Regions from separate parts of the Stenotrophomonas sp. Steno-C18 genome, predicted to be linked through region 2. Evidence: riboswitches for the same ligand, from Rfam matches in the RefSeq annotation. Region 2 holds a riboswitch; the other holds the start of a gene.
What was found. Region 2 has a riboswitch for thiamine pyrophosphate ahead of AC06FE_RS04875 (TonB-dependent siderophore receptor). Riboswitches for the same ligand answer to the same signal wherever they lie in the genome.
Positions count from the first base shown of each region.

Region 1 (8,667 bases), on a different contig from region 2:
TTGGCACCGGGGTTGATCGCATCCAGCCGGGTGGCGCATCGCGGCCCGATGTTCAGGTACTGCACCGTGCCGTTGTCGGCCACCGCCCAGGTCCGGTAACGCCAGCGCGTCGGCACCTCGCGATTCACCGGCCGGGCACTGCTCAAGGCCAGGCTTGAATCCACCTGCCACAGGCCGGGACTGCCCAAGCGGGTGAACAACACCTGCCCACCGGTCTTATCGACCCGCACCTGGGACACGCCCTCCAGCGCCGCCAAGCGCTTCCAGGGCGTCTGCGTGCGATCGAACAGGGCCAGCACCATGCGGTCATTGGCGGCACGCTCGACCACCAACACCGTGCCGGGCTGCCGTCCATAGACGGCCTGCAACGGCTCGCTCACCGGCACGGGCAACTTGCTCCACTGCCCTTCCTCCGGGATCACCTCGTAGATGCCGGGCAGGCCCTGCGCGTCACGCCCGGTGACCAGCAGGTGGCGGGCATCGGCGGACCAATCCATCGGCTGGCGCGCCTCGGGCCGGAAACCATCGATCATTTCCAGCGAATCAGGTGCCTCCAACCGCGCCCACCACAATGCGAACGCACCGGAACGGTCCGAGGTGAAAGCCAGCTGGCGGCCATCGGGCGACACCATCGGCTGGCCATCGCGACCGGAGGAAGCGAACAGCCGCTGCGGCTCGCCGCCAGCCACGCCCAGCGGGAAACGGAACAACCCGTACTGCGGCTGGTCGCGCATGAAGGCCAGGTTGCTGCCCTGGCGCGAGACCGAGGGACTCTGCGCATCGCCGATGCCCAGGTCGCGCAGCAGGCGGGTGCCCAGGTCCAGCCCGAACAGGCGCGACTCGCTGTCCACGCGCCGGCCGAATACCATCTCGCTGGAAGTCAGCCACGCCCAGCCGCGGATCTCGGCGGCTTCCTCGGTGAGGCGCTCGGCGTTGCTGCCGTCGGCGTCCATCACCCACAGATCGCCCACCTGCGGATTGCGCACGAAACCGATGCGCTTGCCGTCGGGCGAGTAGCGCGGTGCGTAATCAAAGTCGTCACCGGACATCGCATAGGAGAACGACGTCCAACGCCCGGATGCCAGCTCCAGCGTGCGGATACCGCGGCTGGCCTGGCTGCCGGTCATCGATCCGAAGATCAGGCTGCGCCCGTCCGGTGCCCAGTCGAAGCTGAGCATCTCGGTGCCGTCGCAACGGGTCACGCGGCGCGCGGTTCCGCCGGTGGCGGGCATCACCAGTACTTCGCAGCCACCATCGGCGAGAAAGCGCGCGAAGGCGATTTCCCGTCCATCCGGCGACCACGCCGGGAAACGGTCCGAACCGCCTTCCGGCGGCGTGACCAGCTGCACCGGCGTCGCGGTGCCGGTGCTCTGCACCCACAGGCTCGAAAGCCCATCGCTTTCCTTGGCGAACACCACCAGCGCGCCGTCCGGCGACAGGTCCGGATGGGTTTCGAACGCCGACGTCGAGGTGATCAAGCGGTACGGGCGCTCGGGACTGCCCAGCACCCGCGTACCACTGACGGTTTCCTGCGGTGCCGGCGGCTCCGGCTGCTTCCACAGCAGCCAGGCCATCACCAGCGTGCTGGCCAACAGCAGTACGCCCACGCCACCCAACACGTAGCGCCGCACCACCCGTCGTTGTGGCGACCGCGCCGGAGCCGGCCTGGCGGCAGCCTCGTCCTGTACCGCGGCGACGGGTTCGACGACCGCAGGCTGCGACGCATCATCCGACGCCTCCGCGTCCACCACCGCCGCGTCAGCGTCGGCATCCTCCCAGGCAACCGGCACCAGCAAGCGGTAACCGGTCTTGGAAATCGTCTCGATGTAGGCCGCGCCTTCGCCATCGACCGCGGCCGATGCAAACGCCTTGCGCAGCTGGGTGATCGCCTGGGTCAGCACGTCGTTGGTCGGCATGGTGTCCGGCCACACTTCGGCGAACAGCTCATCGCGTGTGACCACCTGGCCGGCACGACGTGCCAGCGCCAGCAATACGCCGATGCTCTTGGGGGTAAGTCGCTGCACCTTGCGTGCATCCGGCGGATGCACCTCGCGTGAGGACAACACCACCAGACACTCGCCAATGCGAAGCCGATCACCGGCAGGCTTCTCGTTGTCGATTGTTTGCATCGGGATCAGGGTCAAAGCCGTCTTGGACACCATTCCTGTGTCCGGTTGAACGACCCGGGGGAGAGTCGACCAACCGCCAGATTCCGCAAATGGCTGCAACGGAAAGCGCAAAAGTTCAAACGGGTGCGAATACTACTCTAAGCAAGTTAACGGTGTGCCCCCACATCGACGACATCAGGCTCTCTCTCGCCGACGAATCCACATAATCCGTTACAGAATTCGCGCCGCAAGGCGCGATTTTTTTAGCTGGCGTTCAGCCTTTTCGCGCCTTGCTGATGGTCAGCCCGACCAGTCGCGAAACCACCAGAGCCACGTACATCACGCCTGAAAACTGCTCCAGCATCACCAACGCGCGTGCCTGCGGATGCACCGGCGTGACGTCGCTGAGCCCGACCCCGGACAACAAACTGAAGCTCAGATAAAGCAGCTCCACCCAGCTGCGTATTTCCCCCTCGCTGCTGGCGATGAAACTGCCCGGATACCACTGCTGGCAAACTGAATAGGCGAACGCAAACGCCCATGCCAACAGCGTGAATGTCGCACCCGCGGCGAACAGTTCGTCCCGCGTGACTTCATGGTCCTGCAACATGTAGGCGATGAGGCTGCAGGTCGTATAGAAGTACAGCAGGCATTCGAGCACCTGCGAGGTGGTGGTGAACGCGTGCCGCTGCAGCACCGCACCGGCCACCGAGAACACCACCGCCGGGATCGCCAGCGTCAACGCCATCCAGATGCCCAGCGGGCTGCGTCGCACCACCCACACCGACAGGCCGAGCACCGCCATGCCAAACGCGTTGAACAGCACGCGGCCGGCGGTCATGTGCTCCATCGCCGGGTACAGCAGCACGCCCAGCAGCTGCACCGCCAGCAGCCACGCCGACGGATGCCGGCGGGCCAACGCCAGCCAGCGCAGGTGCGCGCGTACGCGCAGGCCTTCCGGCCGCGCTCCCTCCGGACCGACGCTCATCGAGGGCGATCCTCAGCGCGCGGCGCGGTACGGGTATTGCGCGAAGATTGCCGCGACCGCCGCATCGATCTGCGCGCCACGCTTGTCCGGAGTGCTGCGGCCCACCGTACCCACCGCCACGCCTTCCCAGACCAGGCGGTTGCGCTGCACGTCGACCACGTCCACGTTGAGCGTGCCCTCGGTGTACTGGTGCACGTCGGTGCGGTCGCGCCAGTACGGCACGGCCACGTAGCCGCGTGCGCGGTAGCTGTAGTAGTAGTCGTAGTCCACCTGCGGCATCGTGGTCACCCGCGTCTTGTCCTGCAGGTAGGCATTGAGGTTGACCCACAGGTCGGGCTTGGCTTCGTCGAGCACATAGCCACGCGCCTGCATCTGTGCCTGCACCGCCGCACGGATGCGATTGCTGGTGATGGTGGTGTAGCCGTTCTGTTCCAACGCCAGCGGCGAGTAGAACGCAAAGCTGCGGTAGCGGCCGAAGTCGCCGCTGGGATCGGCCTGGCTGCTGACCCGGGGCGTGCTGGCACAGGCCGCCAGCAACGAGGACAGCAACAGCACCGTGATGAGCCGGAACGCATTGCGAAGCTTCATGGCGACCTCCCCTGCGATGGACGGCTGCACGCTACCACGACCGCCGCCCCATCCGCGTCAACCCTGCCCCGGGAAGCCGGCGGGCTCCCCGGGAGCGGAACCGGCGGTCAATCCGGCCGGTACACCTGCGCGCCCTGTTCGCGGAACTGCGCCGACTTCTCGGCCATGCCCGCTTCCAGCGCGCGCGCCTCGTCCACGCCCTGTTCGGCGGCGTAATCACGCACGTCCTGGGTGATCTTCATCGAGCAGAAATGCGGGCCGCACATCGAACAGAAGTGGGCCAGCTTGTGGACGTCCTTGGGCAGGGTTTCGTCGTGGAATTCCCTGGCTTTCTCCGGATCCAGGCCGAGGTGGAACTGGTCCTCCCAACGGAACTCGAAGCGCGCCTTGGACAGCGCGTTGTCGCGCACCTGCGCGCCCGGGTGACCCTTGGCCAGGTCGGCCGCGTGCGCGGCGATCTTGTAGGCCATGATGCCGTCGCGCACGTCCTGGCGGTTGGGCAGGCCCAGGTGTTCCTTGGGCGTCACGTAGCACAGCATCGCCGTGCCGTACCAACCGATCATCGCCGCGCCGATGGCGCTGGTGATGTGGTCGTAGCCCGGCGCGATGTCGGTGGTCAGCGGGCCGAGCGTGTAGAACGGCGCTTCGCCGCACTCGTGCAGCTGCTTGTCCATGTTCTGCTTGATCAGGTGCATCGGCACGTGGCCCGGACCTTCGATGATGGTCTGCACGTCATGCTTCCAGGCGATTTTGGTCAATTCGCCCAACGCTTCCAGCTCGCCGAACTGCGCCGCGTCGTTGGCATCGGCGATGCAGCCCGGGCGCAGGCCATCACCGAGGCTGAAGGACACGTCATAGGCCTTCATGATCTCGCAGATGTCCTCGAAGTGCGTGTAGAGGAAGTTCTCCTTGTGGTGCGCCAGGCACCACTTGGCCATGATCGAACCACCACGCGAGACGATGCCGGTGACGCGCTTGGCAGTGAGCGGCACATGACGCAGCAACACGCCGGCATGGATGGTGAAGTAATCCACGCCCTGCTCGGCCTGTTCGATCAGGGTGTCGCGGAAGATTTCCCAGTTGAGTTCTTCGGCACGGCCATCCACCTTTTCCAATGCCTGGTAGATCGGCACGGTACCGATCGGCACCGGGGAATTGCGGATGATCCACTCGCGGGTTTCGTGGATGTGCTTGCCGGTGGACAGGTCCATCACCGTGTCGCCGCCCCAGCGGATCGCCCACACCAGCTTCTCCACTTCCTCGGCGATACCCGAGGACACCGCGCTGTTGCCGATGTTGGCGTTGATCTTGGTCAGGAAGTTGCGGCCGATGATCATCGGCTCGCTTTCCGGGTGGTTGATGTTGTTGGGCAGCACGGCGCGCCCACGCGCGATCTCGTCACGCACGAATTCCGGGGTGATGACCTTCTGGATGTCGGCGCCGAAGCTCTGCCCCGGGTGCTGCGCGAGCAGGCCGGCATCACGTACCGCCTCCAACTGCTGGTTCTCGCGGATGGCGACGAACTCCATCTCCGGGGTGATGATGCCGCGGCGCGCGTAATGCATCTGGGTGACGTTGGCACCGCCAATGGCACGACGCGGCAGCACGCGTGCCGGGAAACGCACGGCATCGAGCCTGGCATTGCCTTCGCGCGAACGCCCGAACGCCGAGCTCAGGCCCGGCAGCTGCCCGGTATCGCCACGCTCCTGGATCCAGCGTGCGCGCAGTGGCGCCAGCCCGGCGGCCAGGTCGATGCGCGCCTGCGGATCGGTGTACGGGCCGGAGGTGTCGTACACCGTGATCGGCGGGTTCTCCTCGCCGCCGAACAACGTGGGCGTGCGCGTCTGTGCGATCTCGCGCATCGGCACCTGCAGGTCGGCCCGCGAACCGGGCACGAAGATCTTGCGCGAGCCGGGGATCGGCTGGGTCACGGATTCGGAGAGTTGCTGGGCCTGCTGCTGCAGGCTGGGCTGGGCGTTCATCGGCATTCGTCCTGGTCAAGCCGCACCGGGAGGTGCGGGCCATGCGAGGGATTCGCATGACGGAACGAAGCGAAGGCGCACGCCGATGGCGGTTGTCCCCTGTGAACGGAACGCATGCCGTGGCACACGAAGCTTCCCTACGCCGGTATGAGCCGGATCAGGTTCGAAGGGTATGTCTCAACCGTGGCCCGATGGCCGCGGTACCCCCGCTTCGGGCGGCATTAGACCACAAAGCGGTGCCACCTGGCCCGGTGCGCCGCGTCATCGCCTGCTAACGGAATCGTGACGTGCCGTTCAGTAACATCCCGCCCGGTGCGATGCCCTGCTGGCCGCGCCACGGTGCTCGTCCACCTTTCCCTGCCCGGCCCTGGCGCCGGCCCTCGCTGCAAGCCCCGGCTCGCTCCCCTCAATCGCTCTTGATCGGAGACGCTCCTTCATGGTGTTTCGTGTTTCCATCGCACTGGTCGCCGTACTGGTGCTCCTGGCCGGCATTGCGCCCGGCCCCTTCAACGACGTGGTCCAGGCCACGCTGACGCACGTCGTGCGCGGCGCGGGCTGGATGTACCTGTTGATCGTGTTCCTCACCCTGACCTTCCTGCTGTACCTGGCGTTCGGCCGCTTCGGCAACCTGCGCATCGGCGGCGAGGACGCCGAGCCGGACTTCTCGCGCGCCAGCTGGCTGTCGATGCTGTTCGCCGCCGGCATGGGCATCGGCCTGGTGTTCTGGGGCGCGGCCGAGCCGATCTCGCACTTCGTCACCCCGCCGGAAGGGCTGCCGCCACAAGGCATGGACGCGGCGCGTGCCTCGATGCGCTACGCGTTCTTCCACTGGGGCCTGCACCCGTGGGCGATCTACGCGCTGATCGGGCTGGCGATGGCCTGGTTCCAGTACAACCGCAATGGCCGGGGGCTGATCAGCGACATGCTGCAACCGGTGATCGGCCGCCATCACCGCGGCGCGTTCGGCAAGCTGGTGAACATCGCCGCGGTGGTGGCCACCGCGATCGGCGTCGCCACCACGCTGGGCTTTGGCACCATCCAGATCTCGGCCGGCCTGCAGCGCGTGTTCGGCATCACCGCCGATGTCCCGCTGCAGATGACGGTGATCGCGGTCGCCTTCGTGCTGTACATGATCTCCACCACCAGCGGCGTGGAGCGCGGCATCAAGTGGCTGTCCAACTTCAACCTGGCTCTGGCCGCGCTGCTGTTGGCCGCGGTGCTGGTGCTGGGCCCCACCGGCTTCATCTTCGACACCTTCACCACCACGCTGGGCTCCTACCTCAACCAGCTGGTGACGATGAGCCTGCGCATGTCGCCATTCTCCGGCAGCACCTGGGTGGCCGACTGGACCATCTTCTACTGGGCCTGGTGGATTGCCTGGGCGCCGTTCGTCGGCGCCTTCATCGCGCGGGTGTCACGCGGCCGCAGCGTGCGCGAGTTCGTGGTCGGGGTGGTGCTGGCACCGACCGTGCTCGGCTTCCTGTGGTTCTCGGTGTTCGGTGGCACCGCGCTGTGGTCGCAGCTGTTCGGCCACGCCGACCTGGTGCAGGCGCTGGGCAACGGCTACGAGACGGTGCTGTTCACCCTGTTCGACAGCCTGCCCGGTTCGCTGCTGCTGTCGTGCCTGGCACTGGTGCTGCTGATGATCTTCTTCGTCACCTCGGCCGACTCGGCGGTGCTGGTGTTGGCCAGCATGTCCACCGACGAGGCCGGCGACCCGCCGCTGTCACGCAAGCTGGTGTGGGGCGTGGCGGTGGCGCTGATCGCCGCGGTGCTGCTGCTGGCCGGCGGGCTGGACGCACTGCAGGGCATGATCACCATCGCCGCGTTGCCGTTCGCGCTGCTGATGGTGCTGGTGATGGTGTCGCTGTACCGCGTGCTGGACGCCGAGTCCAACCGCCAGCGGCGGCTGGCGCAGCGCGGACGGCACCTGATCGAGGCCTGGATCGAACGCGAGCAGGCCGCGCAGGAGGATGCACGCGCGGAAGCCGCGCGGAACGTGGGCGGGGATTGAGGCAAGGGCCTTACCCCTCCCCGACCCTCCCCTTCGCCTGTGGCGAAAGGGAGGGGGCGAAGCAGGAGCAGAAGCGGAGCGCAGGCGACACAGGGAGCTTTCAGCTCCTGGCTCTTGGCTCTTCCCCCTCCTTTTCGCCGCAGGCGAAGGGGAGGACCGGGGAGGGCTGCTTCTGCTTCCCCGAACAGCCCAGCTCAGTACCCGGCCGCCTGCCCGTCCTTGCGGCTCTCGGAAGCGCCGTAGTACACGCCGCTCTCCGGATCCCGCATGATCGCCTGGTAGCCGCCATACGGACCATCGGCGAACGTCACCCGGTGTCCCCTGCGCATCAGGCTGCGCACGGTTTCCCAACTGAAGCCGGTCTCCAGGTTCACTTCCCCACCGTCGCTCATCGCCGTGCCCTGCCCGGTCGGTTCGCTGGAGCCTTCGTGCTGGATGCGCGGCGCATCGCCGGCTTCCTGCAGGTTCATGCCGAAGTCCACCAGGTTCATCACGATCTGCGCATGCCCCTGCGGCTGCATCGCCCCGCCCATCACGCCGAAGCTGGCAAACGGCTTGCCGTCCTTGGTGATGAACGCCGGGATGATGGTCTGGAACGGCCGCTTGCCCGGCGCGTAGCCGTTGGGATGGTCCTTCTGCAGCACGAACATCTCGCCGCGATCCTGCAGGATGAAACCCAGCCCCGGCGGGGCCATGCCGCTGCCCATGCCGCGGTAGTTGGACTGGATCAACGACACCATCATGCCGTCGGCATCGGCCACGGTCATGTAGATGGTGTCGCCCTGCTCCAGTTGCTTCGGCGTGCCCGGCTGGACTTCCTTCAACGCCTTGTCCATCGAGATCAGCGCACGCCGCTGCGCCGCATAGTCCTTGGACACCAGGCGTGCCACCGGTGCCGGCGCGAACGCCGGATCGGCGTAGAAGCGCGCACGGTCGGCGAAGGCCAGTTTCTTGGCCTCGACGAACAGGTGGATATGCTCGGGTGAT
Region 1 covers NZ_JBWJOX010000003.1:163,464-172,130, forward strand. The annotation lists gene AC06FE_RS08030 (winged helix-turn-helix domain-containing protein) at 1-2,129, opposite strand, end outside; gene AC06FE_RS08035 (ion channel) at 2,383-3,096, opposite strand; gene AC06FE_RS08040 (DUF4136 domain-containing protein) at 3,109-3,684, opposite strand; gene thiC (phosphomethylpyrimidine synthase ThiC) at 3,792-5,666, opposite strand; TPP riboswitch at 5,783-5,884, opposite strand; gene AC06FE_RS08050 (BCCT family transporter) at 6,103-7,680, shown strand; gene ggt (gamma-glutamyltransferase) at 7,875-8,667, opposite strand, start outside.
Region 1: linked by a shared signal. The riboswitch ahead of thiC (phosphomethylpyrimidine synthase ThiC) and the one ahead of AC06FE_RS04875 (TonB-dependent siderophore receptor) in region 2 are both predicted to bind thiamine pyrophosphate.

Region 2 (8,667 bases):
TTGGCGCCGAGCGCGCTGGCATCCAGCGCCTCGTCGCTCACGATGCACAGCCCCACGCCGGCAGCCAGCGGCGCTTCCTGCAACATCTCCTCAAGGTCTTCGATGCTGCCCTTGTCGTTGTCGATGGAATCGACCTCGGCCCCTTCCTCGGCCAACCGGTACTGCAGCTGGTCGGCATCGAGGAACAGCGTCATCAACGACGGCGCCGGACGGGGCGGCGCGTCGCACTTCTTCGGCCACGGCGCGGTCTGAACCGGGCTGAGGCTGCCGTCGGCAGCGACCTGGCGCACCGCAATCCCGCATCGCATGGCATCGAAGTCGCGGATCATGTCGCCCTCGTAGTCCACGCCCGCCTCAGGGACGAAGCTGACCTGCACCCCGCGTCCGCGCCCGCAGCTCAACCCGGCGCCGCTGGCGATCTGCGCCTGCAGCGCCACCGGCTGTCCCGGCACCAGCACGAACTCGGTGTAGTAAGGGTTGGCCATCAACCGGTTGCGGTCTTCCAGCGTGCGCGTGGTATCGCTCTGCGGGATGCCAATGGAGGTATTGGGCTGGCGCTTGCCGACCAGCGCCTTGAAGCCGAGCGACACCGCACCCGAACCCTCGATTTCCTCCTCGTAGGCATCCTCGCAGTGGGCGTTGGTGAACATGGTCAGGCCAACGCCGTTCTGCCCGAACAGGCGGATGCGGGCCGGGCGCTCGACGCTCGCGGGCGCAACCGGCGATGCCTGCGCCTGCACGGCCGATGCATCGATGAAGGAAACGCTGGCCAGGGCCAGCAACAGGGCGCGGGGGAACATGGGTACGAACTCCATTTCGAAAGGCGGATCGCCGGAAGAGGAAAGGGCGGCGCACGATAGCGCATCGCCGGTGACAGCATCGGCCGCGCGGACGGGAAATTGAGCCTGTTCCCTCAGCCCAACCCCTCTCCCCGCATGCGGGAGGGGGCCGGAGCAGGCCGCTCCTGCAGGCTGGCACGTTTCCTGCCCCTGCAAGTCCCAGTCCCCTGACCCATCGCGGGGCACTAGTCCGCAGCGTTTCGGATTGAATCCAGCAGCAGCTGGCACTGACCATTTCCGTGCGGCATGAGCCGCTTCTGGAGTTCGTTCCATGGAAAGGATCCGATCCACATTCGCTGGCCTGCTCTTCGCCGCCACCGTGCTGCTCACCCCCACTCCCGCGATCGCCGGCGGGGTGGTCGAATGCAACCGCTGCCCGTCCACCGTCAATGCTGCCATTTCCAAAGGGCCGGGTATTACCGTGGTCGTCGACTTCGAAAGCGCCAAGCTGACCGCCTACGATGTCGAGTACGACAAGGAGTTCAAGCGTTGGCGCACCCTCCGTGTCACCGTTCCAGCGAAGATCTCGGCGGCGTTCTACCGGATTCTTGAAGCGGCGGCTGCGGCCCCTTCCTCCCAACCGACCAATGGTTACCCAGGCTTCGGTGGTCCCGCGCCGGCAGATGAGGCAGCACGTGGGCGCTCCAAGGATTCGAAGGGCGGGCTGGTTGTCACGGCCCACCCGGATGACCCCCAGTTCTCCAACCCCACGGGCATCCGCTTTCCGGATGCCTACAAGAACTTCAGCGCCAGTGACATCGTCATGTCCGCCACGTCACGGACTCGGTTCGGCAGGGAAATCGCCCTGGACCTCGCCGGCGCAAACACCACCAGCGCGGCCTGGAACTCGGTTGCACTCACCCTGCAGGAGCTGGCGCTTTCCTGGGGCTCCCTGCGCGGTGCCGGGTCCATCATCGTGATGGTCAATTGGCGCGACGGCTCACGGACCGTCTATCGGGTCACCGTGGACAACGTGGGAGAGGCGAAGTACGTGACTGGCGAGAGTCGCGACGGTCTCGGCAACAAGTTTCCGGACGCAACCATCGCGACCCGCGATACCGCACCGGAGTACGCAGGCAACTACTACTTCGGCGAAGGCCGGGAAGGCTCGAGAAATCTGGAACGCTGGATCGAATCCGCCCGTCTCTACGGCGTCCCGATTGGAGGCTCCGCCGCGGGACGCAACCGGATGTCGTGCAGCTGGAATGGCGAGACGATCAACTGCAGCATCCGATGACGTCCCGCTTCACCTGCCTGTAGGGGGCTTCCGCCCAGTTGGCCGCAGGCATGAACGTGTCGGCCACCCTCTGCAGGCCAGGTGGGATGGAGGGGAGGCATTCCCCTGCCTCGCGCATTCGGACTCCGGTCATCCATGCATGGCGCCCCTCTCCCTGCATGCGGGAGAGGGGCGTTGCCGCACGTCCCCTCCCCTTGCCGGCCCGACGCGCTACCCTGTCGCCCCTGCACCGCCACGCCCGCCCCGCTTTGCCATGACCACCTCCCCTCACCGCGTCCAAGGCCTCAACAACGACGAGGTGCCGGCCGACTGGCCTGCGATCAGCGCCGGCGAGATCACATGGCTGGCGACGCGCTTCCCGCAGCTGGAAGCCACGGCAACGCTGATCTGGCACAGCCCACGCCCGATGTCCGCTGCGGCCATCGCGCAAGGCGTCAATGGCAGGGTCTTCATCAAGCGCCACCATCACCGCGTCCGCACCGCCGCCACGCTGGCCGAGGAGCACCGCTTCATCGCGCACCTGGCCCGGGCAGGTGTACCCGTGGTTGACGTACTGGCGGACCGCAGCGGAGCCACCGCCCTTGCGCACGAAGGCTGGACCTACGAGCTGCATGCCGTCGGCGAGGGGGACGACCTGTACCGCGATGCGCCATCATGGACGCCGCTTACCGACCTCGCCCAGGCACGCGAGGCCGGTCGCATGCTGGCCACGCTGCACCACGCAGCGGAGAGCTACACCGCGCCACAGCGCGACACCCACATTCTGGTCGCCCGCGATGACCTGATCCGCAGCCCAGACCCCATCGCGCTGCTGGCACGCGACGCCTCCACGCGCCCGGCCCTGCACGACTACCTGTCCCGGCGCCCATGGCTGCAGGAGCTGCAGCAGGATGTGCTGCCCTGGCACAACGGCTTGGCCGCGCGCCTGCAGGCCGAGCCACGCCTGTGGGCACACAACGATTGGCATGTCTCCAACCTGCTGTGGCGGCGCGAGGACGAGGCGACGCGGATCGCCAGCGTGCTCGACTTCGGGTTGGCCTCGCCAACCAGCGCGCTGTTCGACCTGGCCACCGCCATCGAGCGCAATGCCATCGCCTGGCTGGAACTGGAGCGCGGCATGGCTGCCGTGCATGTGGATACCGCACTGGCCCTTCTCGACGGCTACCGGCAGGTGCGCCCGCTCCCGGCCGCCCAGGTACACCTGCTGGCCGATCTGCTGCCCGTCGTGCATTTGGACTTCGCACTGTCCGAAGTGGAGTATTTCCACGGCATCACCGGCTCCACCGCCAATGCCGACGTCGCCTACTACGACTTCCTGCTCGGCCACGCCCGCTGGTTCGGCGGCGCCGACGGCCAGGCCCTGCTGACCGCCCTGCACGCCGCTGCCTGAATACCAACGGGGCGCAAATCCGTACCGTTTGTGGTCAAATACGCGCCTGAAGCGGGGGTGCCTGGTTTTTGCAGGCTGAGAGAGTCCCTTGGAACCTGATCCGGTTTGCACCGGCGTAGGGAGCTTTGAGCAGCAGGCACACCGCCTCCATGGCGTTGCGCGTGCGCGCCTTCGCTTCGTCTCCCCCATCGGCTGATGACGAAACGAATGAACCGCTGCTATCGAATCTCGCTGTTGACTGCTGCCCTGAGCGCGGCCCTGCCGCTGCACGCCAGCAACCCCGAAACCGCTGCCGCCGACCGCTCGCCCACCGAGCTGGCCGCGGTGCGCGTGCAGGCCGAGCAGCCGCATGCAAAGAACACCCAGTCCAACAGTTTCGGTGTGGGTGACTGGAAGAACACCCCCGCCTCGATCACCGTGCTGGACCGCGAGCTGCTCGACAGCCGCCACGTGCGCACGCTGTCCGAGCTGGCCTACAACGACGCATCGCTGGGCGACAGCTACGCGCCGGTCGGCTATTACCAGAACATCGCGATCCGCGGCTTCGCGCTGGATACCGCCACCGGCTACCGCTTCAACGGCCTGACCATCGCCGGTGAGCAGCGCCTGGCGCTGGAGAACGTGCAGCAGGTGGAGATCCTCAAGGGCGAAGCCGGCCTCGCTGCTGGCGTAATCGCACCGGGCGGCGTCATCAACTACGTCGGCAAGCGCCCGGCCGAAGTGCGCAGCGTCACCCTCGGCACCGATTCGGAAGGCAGCCGTTACGCCGCCATCGACGTCGGCCACTGGGTCACGCCGCGCATCGGCCTGCGCTTCAACGCCGCGTGGGATGACAGCAGTTCCTATATCGACAACGCCGATGGCCGCCGCAACTTCTACGCACTGGCCACCGACTGGCTGATCGGCGAGCGCGGCAAGCTGGAAGTGGACGCCAACTATCAGGCCAGCGCGCAGCGCTCGGCGTCCGGCTACCAGTTGCTGGGCGCCACCGCGTTGCCGCGCAACGTTGACCGCAAGAAGATGCTCGGCCACCAGGCATGGCAGGCACCGGTCGGCATCGACAGCACCAACCTCACCGCGCTGCACACCTTCGACTTCAACGCGGCCTGGCAGTCACGCGTGTCGGCCAGCTACAGCCGCTCGGTCATCGACGACAACGTCGCCTTCGCCTACGGCTGCTACTACGCCGCCGAATGCGCCGACGGCAGCGTGCCGGGCAACTACTTCGCGCCCAACGGCGACTACGATATCTACGACTACCGCAGCCCGGACGACACCCGCCGCAACCGCCAGCTGCGCGCCGAGCTGCGTGGCCAGTTCAGCACCGGCAACGTCGCGCACCAGCTGACCGTGGGTGCGGACTACTTCGACCGCACCGTGGACAAGCGCCGCAACGTCAACGAGTACGTGGGCACCGCCAACATCCACGACAAGGACGTACCGCAATTCGCACCCTCGCCGCTGCAGCCGGGCCCGTCGGTGCGCCGCCTGGACAGCACGCAGAAGTCGCTGTTTGTGCTCGACCGCGTGAGCTTCGCCGACGATTGGCAGCTGCTGGCCGGTGGCCGCTTCGTGCGCCTGGACGAGCGCGCCTTCGACAAGCGCGGCAACCTGGAACGCAGCAACCGGCTGTCGCGCTTCCTGCCGCAGACCGCGCTGATCTGGAGCGCCAACGACGATCTCAACCTCTACGCCAGCTATGCGCAGGGCATTTCGCTCGGCCAGGAGGCACCGTTCTGGACCACCAATGAAGGCACCTTCCTGCCGGCGGTGCGCTCGCGCCAGGTCGAGGTCGGCGCCAAGTACACCCCGTCGGATGCGCTGACGTTGAGCGCGGCGCTGTTCCGCATCAACCAGCCGTTCCAGTACGCCAAGCCCGACGACAGCGACTACGGCTACACCTTCGTGCAGGAAGGCCAGCAGACCCACACCGGGCTGGAACTGAGCGCACAGGGCCACGTCACCGAGCGCCTGCAGCTCACCGCCAGCGCCACCGCGCTGCGCGCACGCGCGCGCAACAGCGGCACGCCTGCCTACGAGGGCCACCCGCTGATCAACGTGCCGAGCGGCCGCGCCAGCCTGCATGCCGACTACGCCCTGCCCTTCGCCGAAGGGCTGGGCATCACCGGCGGCTGGCGCTATGCCTCTTCCAACGTCGCCACCGCCGATGGCCGTGTGCGTGCGCCCAGCTACAGCGTGGTGGATGCCGGCCTGCGCTTCCAGCACCAGCTGCGCGCGCACGCGGTGAACTGGAACCTGTCGGTGGACAACGTGTTCAACCGCTTCTACTGGCGCGATACCGGCAGCAGCTCCGGTGACTACTACCTGTTCCCGGGTGCACCGCGGCAGGCGCGCCTGTCGGTGACCATCGCGCTATGAACCCGGCGATCCTGGAATGGTCGGCGGTCGCGGCCAGCATCCTCGGCGTGTGGCTGATGGCGCAGCGGCGGATGCTGGCCTGGCCGGTCGGGTTGGTCTCGGTCGGCCTGTACGCGCTGGTGTTCATCGAGGCCCGGCTGTACTCGGACACGCTGCTGCAGGGCGCGTTCGCCGCCTTCCTGCTGTACGGCTGGCTCAACTGGCGCAGACAGACGCAGGCCGAAGGCCGCATCGTCATCGCGCCCTTGGCCACCGGCCAGTGGACGCGCGACCTGGGCATCGGCATCGCCTTCGGCCTTGCCTTGGGCGCGGCCATGCACAGCTGGACCAACGCCGCCCTGCCGTGGTTGGACGCCATGCTCGCCGCACTCAGCCTGGTCGCGCAGTGGTGGCAGGCGCGCCGCCACACCGCCGCCTGGTGGCTATGGATCGTGGTGGACGTGGTTTACGTCGGCATGTATGCGGTGAAGTCGCTGCATGCCACGGCGGGCCTGTACCTGGTGTTCGTCGGACTGGCGGCGATGGGCCTGCGCGCGTGGAAGAAGGCCGGCGCGCAGGACCGTATGCAACGACCGGCCTCGCCGGCCGCCTGACCCCGGCGCGCGACGCACGGACGGCCGTGCCGGTTCCCTCCCCTTCGGCGGGAATCGGCCAGGCCACACGTCCTCCCGCGCGGCCGGGCCTGCGCCTCAGGTGAGCGCCACGTCCGCTTCCGCCTTCATCGGCGCGCTTCCTGGCGGGGCATCCACCACCGGCAACGCCCACTCCACGCGATTGCGCCCGGCGCGCTTGCCGCGATAGAGCGCGGCATCGGCGTCCTGCATGGCGCGCTCCAGCGAGGCCTCGTCGCCAAAGCAGTGCGACACGCCCACCGTTACCGTGCAGCGCAGCCCCGCGTAACGGGGGCCTTGCAGCATCACCTTGTCCTGGATGGCCCCGCGCACCCGCTCGGCCACGCGCCGTGCCGCCGCATCGTCGGCGCCCATGCAGATGGCGGCGAACTCCTCGCCCCCCAGCCGGCACACCAGGTCGTCCTTGCGCACCGCGCCACGCAGCGCATCCGCCACGCCACACAGCACCGCGTCGCCCACATGGTGGCCGTAGTTGTCGTTGATGCGCTTGAAGTGGTCGACATCGACCAGCAACAGGCGAGCCCGGGCATTGGGCCGCCGGAACCAGGCGTCCAAAGCCTCGGTCAGGCCGCGACGGTTGAGCAGCTGGGTCAGCGGATCACGCGCGGCCATGCCACGGAGCGCATCGGTCAGGCGGCGCAACACCAGCCACACGATCGACGGCGGCAGGATGGTCGCCAGCGAGCACATATAGACATAGAAGACCATCTGGAACAGGCCATCCATGCTCAGCGCCGCCAGCCCGCCGCTGAGCAGCTTGATGAGCTTGATGACATTGAGCACGCAGATGCCACTGATCAGCAACGCGAACAGCAGCACCTCACCGCGCAGGTCGCGCGCGAACGTGCGCACGCCATGCAACAGCACCGCCACCATGCCGATGAAGCACAGCGCACAGGTCGCCGCGAGTAGCGCATAGCGCGCCACCGAACCCCACGCCGCATCCACCAGCACCTGCACCACGGCATAACCCACGCCAATGCCGACTGATGGCCACAGCAGGGGCATGGCGCGGCCAAAGAAGCGCACCCCACCTACGCAATACGCCAGCAGCGAGCAGAGCGTGAGCGAATGGTTGACCACGCTCATCCAGCTCCAACCCGCCGGCCCCTCCAGCAGCTGCAGCACGTAGGCCATGCCCAGCGTGAGATTGCCCACCGCAAACGCGTCCATGCCCATCTTCTCGCCGCGCAGCCGCCGGCTGATGAGCAGGAACATCACCGTGAAACTCAGCAGGTAGACACACAACATGCCTACGAGAAGGGTGGCGATCATGGGGTGGTCGAGGTTGAAAAGCGCAGGTGCAGAACATCGCGGATGGCCGCCAGGCTGGGCAGCGGAATCCGGAGCGGAGAAAGCAGGTGGCGCGTATCGTACCCAATCGCACCGTTAAACCGGCCCTCTCCGTAATGGAACATCGGCAACGCAAGAGATGAGCCCGACTCTTACGATCAGCCGGATTGATGCAAGCACCCGTGTAGCGTCGGATGCTTTTGCAGACATGGCGACCCGGCCTCGGGCCCGCACTAGCTCAACCGACCCAACCGGAATACATCTCTCTCAAGTACCGCGAGCAGCGGACGTCCCATCGGCCACGCGCTTCAAAGAAAAGTGCAGCGACTTCCATTGTTGATCCAATGAGAGGATGCAACTCAGCATCCTCCTTTCCGACGTCGCGCAATCCTACGAACTCGTGGAATGCATGGTCCAAGTCGTTGGGACCATCTCCATCCCAATGACACCAAAGCAGGTCGGATAGGAGCACTTGCTCCGGTACGAAGAGCTACCCTGGGTCTAAGCAGGATTGAATCGTCACCCAATAAGACCCAGCTCGGTCTTGCAACAGCACTGCCCCGCAGGCCTTCCAATTACCTGCACCTCGATACAGATACTTCAAGACAGCAAGTACCCTTCTCTCCCCATCTCTCACTTCCGCCCACTAGAACGCAGCAAGGATGGCCCGGATCAGTCCCTCCAGCCGAGATCCAGGTGTTAGGTTTCGCTGCCCTTTCTCCGAACGGAATGCCAAACAGCAGAGCGATCCCTGCAACGTGGCGAGCGGAAAACTGCGTCGGCCGCGTTGACGCAAGTCGATGAAAGTCCTCCTAGTTGCCACGGCCTCGCCCTGATTCAGCCGAACGCAAAGCGCCTTCCATGCTGAGGCCCTCCGATCCAGCGCGTCACGCCGCA
Region 2 covers NZ_JBWJOX010000002.1:71,892-80,558, forward strand. The annotation lists gene AC06FE_RS04860 (hypothetical protein) at 1-800, opposite strand, end outside; gene AC06FE_RS04865 (hypothetical protein) at 1,111-2,076, shown strand; gene AC06FE_RS04870 (phosphotransferase enzyme family protein) at 2,330-3,466, shown strand; TPP riboswitch at 3,510-3,605, shown strand; gene AC06FE_RS04875 (TonB-dependent siderophore receptor) at 3,674-5,845, shown strand; gene pnuC (nicotinamide riboside transporter PnuC) at 5,842-6,438, shown strand; gene AC06FE_RS04885 (GGDEF domain-containing protein) at 6,535-7,752, opposite strand.